Regions from separate parts of the Chryseobacterium lathyri genome, predicted to be linked through region 2. Evidence: riboswitches for the same ligand, from Rfam matches in the RefSeq annotation. Region 2 holds a riboswitch; each other region holds the start of a gene.
What was found. Region 2 has a riboswitch for S-adenosylmethionine ahead of LC418_RS00845 (TonB-dependent receptor plug domain-containing protein). Riboswitches for the same ligand answer to the same signal wherever they lie in the genome.

Region 1 (3,288 bases), 830 kb from region 2:
TATTAAAAATATAGCTCAACGATCCTGAGAATACTCCTTTTATTCTTGTAATATTTTCTCCTGAAAGGTGTAATAGTTTTATGGTATCAATCAATGGAAGGCCTGCTCCTACATTGGTTTCATAGAGATAACGTCTGTTATTTTTGCTCAACGTATATCTTAGTTTACGGTATTCTTCTATTGGAAGAGTATTGAAAATTTTGTTGGATGAAACCAGGTCAAAGCCATTTTCAGCCAGTGCATGGTAATTTTTCACAAAATCTTTGCTTGCCGTATTATCTACCACGATCAGGTTTTCCAGCTGGTTTTCCTTTGAGAAGTTGATTAATTCCTCAACATTTGATGGATGTTCTGCTGTTAAAATCTCATCATTCCAGTTTGTATTAAAACCTTTTTTATTGAATGCAATTTTTCTTGAATTGGCTACTGCAACCACTTTAAGATCTATTTTTTTACGTCTTTTGATTTCTTCAGAAGACTGTAAAACCTGCTCTATTAAAGTCTTCCCTACATTTCCGTGACCAATGATTGCCAAGTGAACGGTTTTAGGCTTTTTGAAAATTTCGGATTCAATGATATTCTTCGTTTTCTCATCCTGGGAAGAGGTAACGACAATATTCACTCTCTTTTCGGCCGCAACCTGGTTGAGAAGAAGTGGAAAGACATTATTTCTGGCTAATTCTGCAAGTACTTTATTGAAATCTTCCGCCACAAACCCAAGTACGGAAACATTATTGATGCTGTAAATCTGTGAAACCTTTCCTGATTTCCTTTCTGCTTCAAACTCATCGATCAGGCAAGTCACTGCTTTTTCTGCATCGGCCTCATTTACCAGAATAGATATTCCGTTTTCAATAGCCTGTTGGGAGATCACTCCTACACTGATGCGCGCCAAAGTAAGCGCTTTAAAAATTCTTCCGTCGATCCCGATTTCGCCCAGGAAATCTTCTCCTTCAAATTTGATGATTGATCTGTTCTTTAAAAACTTTATTTCGTTAGCATTTCTCATTCTACAAAATATTTTTTATGATAGTATTTAATTGTTCGTATTCCATTAGGAAGGCATCATGCCCGTGAATTGACTGTATTTCATGATAGAAAACCTCTTTCTTTTTCTCTTTCAGCTGCTCAAAGCACATTCGAATTTCTGAAGCGGGGAAAAATAAATCTGTGTCTACTGCAATTAAGTGCATTCGGGCGCTGATTTTTGTTAACTGCTCTTCTTCAGTGTTCATATTCATCAGCAAGTGATTCATCAGTTTATAGGATTTTAAACTAAACCTTTCGTTTAATGAATTTCCGTGATAAACCAACCAATCTTCGGACTCTAACCGCTGATTTTTTTGATCGTATCTATTTTGAAATCTGTCATTTAAGGACTGAGGTGTTCTGTAACACAGCATAGCATGAATTCTTGCTTTCTGCAGGGGCTCATCATTTCCGTTCAGTAAAAATTTCTGAACCAGACACTGCGCATGAAGCCAGTCGTGCGTTTTAAAATCGCAGGCAATAGGAATAAAGATCTCCGCCAACTGTGGTTGCTTGGCAAGCATTTCCCACGCAATCCCTCCTCCGAGTGAACCTCCGATAATGGCATACAGATTTTTGATATGTAAAGCTTCAAGCCCTTTCAGAAATATTTCTGCAATATCTGAAGGCGTGAAGTCTTCGTATTCGTCAATTAAAAAATGATCATATCCGTTTCCGGGAATATTGAAACACAGAACGGTATATTGAGTCGTATCAATAACCTGATTTTCACCGATCAGCTTTTTCCACCATCCTTTTTCACCGGAAACATTTGAATTTCCGGTTAAAGCATGATTTACCAATATAACAGGTGCTGTAAACAGGTCTTTCCCGAAGATCTGATAAGTCAACGGGATATGGTATTCCTTCTGGGAATGGGTTCGATACGAAAGATTAATATAGTTTAGTTCTGTTTTCAATTCTATTATTTTAATACAATTGAAAATGCCACAGGAATGGCTGAAAAGAACTTCAGTAAGTTATCTGTCCAAAATAAATTGGTAGAACGTAGCACCTTCTCTGCTTGCACAAAGGGTTGCTAAGGTTTCATAGGGTCTAATCCCTCAACCTTTCTTGATAACATTTTCAATATTTGAATGAACGCTCGGCAAAGATAAGTCTTTTCTTTTAAATTTTAAAAGAAAAAATATTTAATATTAAAAAACCGTGTAATAATAAGTGTTTCAAGGCTATGTTAATAATTCTTCAGGCGGAAGGAATTGGAATTATTTTTCAAAAAAACTAACTTCGTACTTGAAAAGTGATGAAATATGACTGTTGAAAAAGAAAGATTACAAGATTCTAAATGGAAAAACTGGGGTCCATACGTCAGCAACCGGCAATGGGGAAATGTACGCGAAGACTACAGCCCGAACGGAAATGCCTGGCATTACGCCAACCATAATAATGCAGAAAGTTATGCCTACCGATGGGGCGAAGAAGGGATCGCTGGAATCTCCGATGTAAAGCAGATTTTCTGTTTTGCCTTTTCCTTTTGGAACAAAAAAGATAAAATTGTAAAAGAGCGCTTTTTTGGCTTAAGCAATCCTCAGGGTAATCACGGAGAGGATATCAAAGAACTCTTTTATTACTTAGATAATACACCTACCCACAGCTATATGAAAATGGTGTATAAATATCCGATCAATGCATTTCCTTACGATGATCTTGTTGCTGAAAATGGCAGGAGAAGCAAAAAGGAACCTGAATATGAGATATTTGATACGGGAATTTTTAATAACGATGAATATTTCGATATTTTCATTGAATATTGTAAGGGAGACCACAATGATATTCTTGCAAGAGTAACAGTTCACAACAGAAGCCGGCAGGATGCTCCCATCGTTATAGCTCCAACTGCCTGGTTCCGAAATAACTGGAAATGGGGTTACAATACATATAAGGGCCAAATGAATGCTTCCTATGACGGATGTATTGATATTAACCATGACAGCATTTCGATTAAAAAACTCTATTCAAGAAATCTTGCGGCTAAAAGTGCTTTCTGTGAAAATGAAACCAATACCCCAAAATTATATGGAGCTCCTTATCCGGGAAACACCTATTTTAAAGATGGAATAAATGATCATATCATTTATGGAAGTAATACGGTAAATCCTGAAAAAAGGGGTACCAAAGCATCTTTTATTATTGATGAAATGATTGGAGCAGGACAGTCCAAAATTTTTGATTTCAGGCTATGTCCCGATGAAACAGATGAACCTTTTGATCAATTTGATGAGATCTTCAATACCAGAA
Region 2 (3,288 bases):
CGAAAGGATTTACCCAGAACTGCTCTGAAAATGATGAAGCCTGTACCAATGCTTACCAGCAGGACAGAGTAGATATTATGAAAAATTATGCCGACAAACAGTGGGCTATAGACCCAAATTCCTATATGATATTTGAACATTTAGGAACCGATGCTGAAGAGCAGCAGTGGGCCAACTATAGAATTGCCGAAGGAAAAGGGGTAATGCTTTGGAATAAGCAGACTGAGCCTTACAACCAAAACACAATGGGCTATAAGGAAAACAGTAACTATGACAGAATGAACCACAGTCTTCACGGCTTTACCAATATGCATGCTGTAGGATACGGGGAAAGTCACGATGAAGAAAGATTGATGTTTAAAAACCTTGCGTATGGTGCGGTTAATGGAAGTTACAACGTTACCAATCTGAACACTGCTCTTGAAAGAATGAAAACTTTCGGAGCAACATTCTTTACCATTCCAGGCCCGAAAATGATCTGGCAGTTTGGTGAATTGGGCTATGAATTCAGCATCAACCGATGTGCAGACGGTACAATCAGCAGCGGATGCCGTACAGATGAAAAACCTGTTGCCTTTACTTTAGGATATGATACCAACGCCAACAGAAAAGCAGTGTATAATACCTGGGCTAAAATTATCAATATCAGAAATACTTATCCGGTTTTCAAATCCAAAACATATACTGTAGAGTCTAACAATCTTACCAACGATCCTGAAGGCCTGATCACCAGAATTTATGTATATGACAATTCAATAGCAGGAATGAAGAATGTGGTAGTTTTGGCGAATTATACCACTGCCGCTCAAAATGTTGTTCCTTACTTCCCTTATACAGGGCAGTGGCAGAACCTGATGGATAACTCTGTTTCTAATATTGCTTCTACAACAGCTCCTATTACCTTACAACCGGGAGAGTTCAGAATTTTTGGAAATTACGCAGGGGCACTGTCAACATCTGATGTAAATGCTGCGAATAAACTCTCGCTTCAGATTGCAGATAATCCTGTGAAAAACGGTGTGGCAAAATTAATATATCATAAAGCCAAAAACGGAGAGATTGTTATTTTTGACATGAGCGGTAAAAAATTGGATTCCATTAAATTAAATACCGAAAACGGAACTTATGAATTGAAAGCGAATTACCCGCCGGGAACCTATTTGGTTCATCTACGGTCTGAAACAGGCACTGCCATTCAGAAGATGATTATTAAATAACAAAAGAGGGACGATAAACATCGTCCCTCTTTTTTATAAAACACTACAGAATATATAAATCTAATTTTTGCCAATTAAAAATATTAGTCTACTTTTGCAGTAGATTTATCAAGAAAGGTGGAGGGATTTGGCCCTATGAAACCTTAGCAACCTGCACGACTCTAAAAAGTGTAAAGGTGCTAATTCCAACCCAGTTTGGGGAAGATGAGAAAAGTCAATATTCTGACAACAATTCCATTTCTTGAAGTCTTTTATAGCTGCGGATGAGGTCCGTGGGGAATATTTATGATTAATTTACAAGGACAAAGATGAAAAAATTAAGCCTGTCTGTTATACTCCTGGGAGCTGTTTTGGTGAACGCACAGGAACAGGAAAAAGGAAATCAGATCGAAGATATAATTATCGTAGGAAACCGCAATACGAAAAGGACAAAACTGGAAACACCGGTTCCCGTAGATGTTATTAATATAGAAAAGCTACAGAAATCTGCGCCACAGACGACGGTTCAGGATCTGCTGAATTATGTGATTCCATCATTTAATTCTGTAAGGCAGTCAGCTTCTGACGGGACAGAACATATTGATCCCGTAACCTTGAGAGGAATGGTGCCGGATCAGGTTTTGGTACTCATCAATGGGAAAAGAAGACACACCACTTCACTGGTCAATTATCAGAATACCGTTGGAAATGGCTCTGTAGGAACAGATCTCAGTACAATTCCGATAATCGCTATTGACAGGATAGAAGTGTTAAGAGACGGTGCAGCAGCACAATACGGTTCTGATGCCATTGCAGGAGTAGTCAATATTATTCTTAAGAAAGATATAGGAGCATCAGCTTCAGCATCCTATGGAATTAGCGGAAGAAATGATGGTGAAACCTATCAGGCCGGAATCAATTACGGATCTTCTCTTGGGAAAAAGGAAAGTTATATAAACCTTTCATTGCAATTGAGCCACAGAGGAAAGACCACAAGAACTCAAAATCATGATCTGGACATTTTCGGAGATAATTTTGCCTATGAATTTGCTAATGATCCTATCGCGGCCAGAGCTGCTGATGATCAGATTATTAGAGAACGAGGCCTTACCAGGGATGACTTTAATTTTCAGATCGGGGATGCACAAATCAGGCAGGCCCAGTTGTTTTTTAATTCTGAATACCCTTTAAGTGAAAGCTTTAAGCTGTATTCCTTTGGAGGTTTCAGTATTAAAGAAGGAAAAGGCTTCGGTTTCAGAAGGCTTCCCGGAGAAAAAGATAATGTAGTTTCTTCTATCTATCCAAACGGATTTCAGGCCTCTTTGAACTCGCAGGTTTACGACTTTTCTTATGCTGTAGGGGCAAAATATAATGTTAACAACTGGTTGCTTGATGTAAGTAATACTTTCGGAAGCAATACTTTCAATTATAATGTAGACAATACCAATAATGCATCTTTAGGGGCGAAATCTCCAACGAGCTTTTATGCAGGAGCGCACAGCTTTCTTCAGAACACGGTGAATCTTGATGTTTCTAAAAATCTGAATCAGTTTAATATAGCATTTGGGGGAGAATTCCGTTTTGAGCAGTACGAGATCAAACCGGGAGATGAAGCTTCCTACACCCGGTATGATATCAATGGAAATCCTGCGGTTCCCGGATCTACCGTGGAGGGGAATGGCGGCTCACAATCATTTATCGGTTTTTCTCCGGACAATGCTTTAAAGAAATCCAGGAATTCAACAGCCGTATATGCTGATGTTTCTTATGATATCGCTAAAAAATTGAACATAGATCTGGCAGGAAGATTTGAAAATTATTCAGATTTTGGAAATACACTGAATGGAAAACTGGCCGTGAGATATGAATTTGTAAAAGATTATGCAATACGGGCATCAGTAGGAACTGGCTTCAGGGCTCCATCGCTTCAGCAGCAGTATTTTAATAATTCCTATGCCGACATCTCCACTTCAGGATCGGGAATTGTAACCAAAGGGATTTTCAGGAATGACAGTGATGCAGCCAGAGCGCTTGGATTTGATCAATTAAAACAAGAAACATCAGTCAATGCCAGTGCAGGCCTTACCCTGAA
Region 3 (3,288 bases), 680 kb from region 2:
CCGCCCATATGTCCTTGAAACCATAATATTCGTATAAAACTCAAATGATAATGCTTGAAACAGAGCTCCCAAAAATCATTTGTCAACTTTTTAATTAAAAACAATTCAAAATGAAAAAAAAACTATCGGTATTTTTAATGATTATTTCGGGTTTATTTTATTCTCAGGTTGGGATTAATACTGCAAATCCACAAGGAACTTTCCATGTGGACGGCTCAAAAGATAATAATGCAACTGGGTCCCCAACGGCTGTACAGCAATCCAATGATTTTACGGTGACATCATCCGGAAGTATAGGAGTTGGCACTACAGTACCTGATGCATCTGCAATTCTGGACATTAATGTGGATGGGCTTGCGGTTGGAAGTAAAAAAGGACTTCTGGGACCGAAGGCAGCATTGACCTCTCAGACTGATCAGGTTACAATACCTTCACCGGCTGCAGGACTGCTTGTGTATAATTTAGGAACCGGAGGGCTTGGTTATGTAGGCTATGTATTCTGGAACGGTACGGAATGGAGAACATTTAACAATGGCTCTCTTGCTCCCGGAACATTAGGTGCTATTACCTGTAACGGAGTTACGCTTTCACCGGGAACCTATACTGCCGGAACACCTTATACAGGGACAATGACTGTTCCTTATACCGGAGGAAACGGTGGCGTTTATCCTGCGCAGACTGTAGGGCCTGTAAATGGGCTTACTGCAACATTAGCTGCAGGGAATTTCAATGTAGGATCGGGAATTCTTAGCTATACGGTATCGGGTGTGCCTACTGTTTCCAGTCCTACACTTACCACTTTTGCCATAAATATCGGAGGACAGAGCTGTAGTGCAACAGTGGGGGCAGGAGCAGTGATTGCTCCTGGGGAGCTGGTATATTACCATTCTTCAATTCCGCGTAAAACAGCCTCATTTCTTTTAAGCCAGTTTCTTAATGATCTTCCTATAATCAACAATACTTTTAGAGTTGATGCTTTCATTACTTCTCCCAATGCATTTGATTCCAGTGGGGCGAGTACGAATTTTGATCCCCGTCTCTATAATATCACGGCGGCCAACGCAAAAGTATGGGTTTCTGAAGTATCGACCCATACCGGTGACTCCCATGGGGGCAATCTATTGGTCTTTCCAAATAATTATGCCCAGTTTGATGATGGAGTTTATCTTACCTATGGTAGAAACGAAACAGTAACTTTTGACATTACTACTGCGGATAACAAATGGTATAGAGTCTATTATGCACTGCGTATAGATAATAAATCTTTTACCAGTGCAGGTAATGGGAATACTACTACGGATTCCAATAATTTAGATAATACGTTGGAAGTTTTTGTATCCATCCAGAGGCTGTATTAATTTGATTTAAAAGTAAAATCTAAAATTTGATTTCAAAATAAAAAATGACGCTGCCACTGCCAGCGTCATTTTTATATTCCGGATACGCATCGGATAAAATATCAATTCAATTATTATTAATGATATTTCTCATATTTAACAATTATGTAATATTTGTAAGTGCTTGTTTATTGGGTTTTTAAATAAAAATTAAGTTGATTTTTGGAAATATTTCATAATAAAATTTAAAGTCTACTTGTTTTGTAGACTAATTGTTTTTAGATTTGCAAACATATTTCGATCGGCTTATAAAGAAAGATGGAGGGAACTGACCCTGTGAAATCTTAACAACCTGCCCTGAGCAAGGTGTTACATTCAGCCTATAAAGGAAAAATAAGCACATGGTTTATCGTATTGAGCGATGCCCTTTGCTGTCTTTTCTGCAAAGGGCAAGTTTTTAATATATGATAAATAAAATTGATTATGATTAGTAAGAATTTAATTAATTCTAAAGTTTGGATTCCACCTGTTGCTGTATTTTTCTTAGGAATAATGGGCATACAGGCTCAGACCCAAACTAAAAAGGATACGGTTAACGAAAAGGAAATCGATGAAGTGGTTGTCATTGCTTATGGTAAGGCTAAAAGAACAAGTTATACCGGTTCAGTAGCTACCATATCCAGTGATAAAATCAATAACAGACCGGTTACCAATATTACAAAAGCGCTGGAGGGGCAGGTTCCGGGAATTCAGGCAGTAAGTGCCTCAGGACAGCCGGGTTCTACTGCTTCTGTGAGAATAAGAGGGGTTGGCTCCATAAGTGCTTCAAGTGATCCGTTGTATGTGGTAGACGGAATTCCTTTTGATGGAAACATCAATTCCATCAGCCCCAATGATATTGAATCCATCAGTGTTTTGAAAGATGCAACGGCAAGTTCATTATATGGTTCAAGAGGAGCTAACGGGATTATTATCATCACAACAAAATCTGGTAAGAAAGGAGAATCAAGAATCAATTTTAATATCAGTCAGGGATTTTCCAGCAGAGCGGTAAAGGATTATAAGCAGGTAAGCACGGATCAATATTTTCAGCTGTATTGGGAAGCATTGAGAAACGGGTATAAATCGGGACAGATTACTTCTCAGCAGGCAGCACAGATGGCGAGTGATAACCTGACAACTGCTTTGGGAATCAATCCTTACGGAGCCGGTTTTCCCAACCCTGTAGGTACTGATGGAAAGCTTGTTCCCGGAGCAAAAGCATTGTGGAATGATGACTGGAGAGATATTCTTCAAAGAACAGCTTCCAGAAGCCAGGTGGATTTTGATATCAGTGGAGGCAGCGAGAAAAGCAATTATTTCTTTTCATTAGGATATCTTGATGATAAAGGAATTGCTATAGAATCTGGATTTCAAAAATTTTCCACAAGGTTAAAAATCAATTCTGAAGTAAAGAAATGGCTGAATGCAGGTGCTAATTTAAGCTATACCAACAGTATTCAGAATGCGCCGCCGTCTTCAGATTCGAGAACAGACAATATCATTAATGCGGCAAGGGTAATTCCGTCTTTCTATCCGTATTATGAAAGAAATGCAGATGGAAGCTATGTGTTGGATGCTGGAGGAAATAGAATTTATGATTTCGGGAAATACCGGCCTACAAGTGCATTGCAGAATCAAAATGCAGCGGCAACACTGCCTCTGGACAAGAACGAGAATAAAGAAGACAATTTCTCAGGAAAAGGATTTTTAGATTTTACTTTCCTTCCGGAACTGAAATTTAAAACCAGCTTTTCTGTTGATTTGGTGAATTATAATGGTCATTACTATTCAAATCCTCTTATCGGAGAAGGCAGTGAGATCGGTGGCTCTGTAACGAAATCAAACAGTAGAACATTATCTTATACAACCAGTAATATTCTGACTTTCGATAAAAAGTTCGGCAAACATC

Region 1: it holds a riboswitch for S-adenosylmethionine, as region 2 does, so the genes downstream of both, LC418_RS04700 (alpha/beta fold hydrolase) here and LC418_RS00845 (TonB-dependent receptor plug domain-containing protein) in region 2, are expected to answer to the same signal.
Region 3: it holds a riboswitch for S-adenosylmethionine, as region 2 does, so the genes downstream of both, LC418_RS03935 (SusC/RagA family TonB-linked outer membrane protein) here and LC418_RS00845 (TonB-dependent receptor plug domain-containing protein) in region 2, are expected to answer to the same signal.

Annotation. Positions count from the first base shown of each region.
Region 1 is NZ_JAHXYG010000001.1:1,016,958-1,020,245, reverse strand. Features, by position in the region: gene LC418_RS04705 (ACT domain-containing protein) at 1-1,009, opposite strand, end outside; gene LC418_RS04700 (alpha/beta fold hydrolase) at 1,011-1,949, opposite strand; SAM riboswitch class I at 2,007-2,113, opposite strand; gene LC418_RS04695 (MGH1-like glycoside hydrolase domain-containing protein) at 2,301-3,288, shown strand, end outside.
Region 2 is NZ_JAHXYG010000001.1:185,975-189,262, reverse strand. Features, by position in the region: gene LC418_RS00850 (alpha-amylase family glycosyl hydrolase) at 1-1,217, shown strand, start outside; SAM riboswitch class I at 1,320-1,428, shown strand; gene LC418_RS00845 (TonB-dependent receptor plug domain-containing protein) at 1,526-3,288, shown strand, end outside.
Region 3 is NZ_JAHXYG010000001.1:864,151-867,438, forward strand. Features, by position in the region: gene LC418_RS03930 (hypothetical protein) at 111-1,358, shown strand; SAM riboswitch class I at 1,641-1,737, shown strand; gene LC418_RS03935 (SusC/RagA family TonB-linked outer membrane protein) at 1,821-3,288, shown strand, end outside.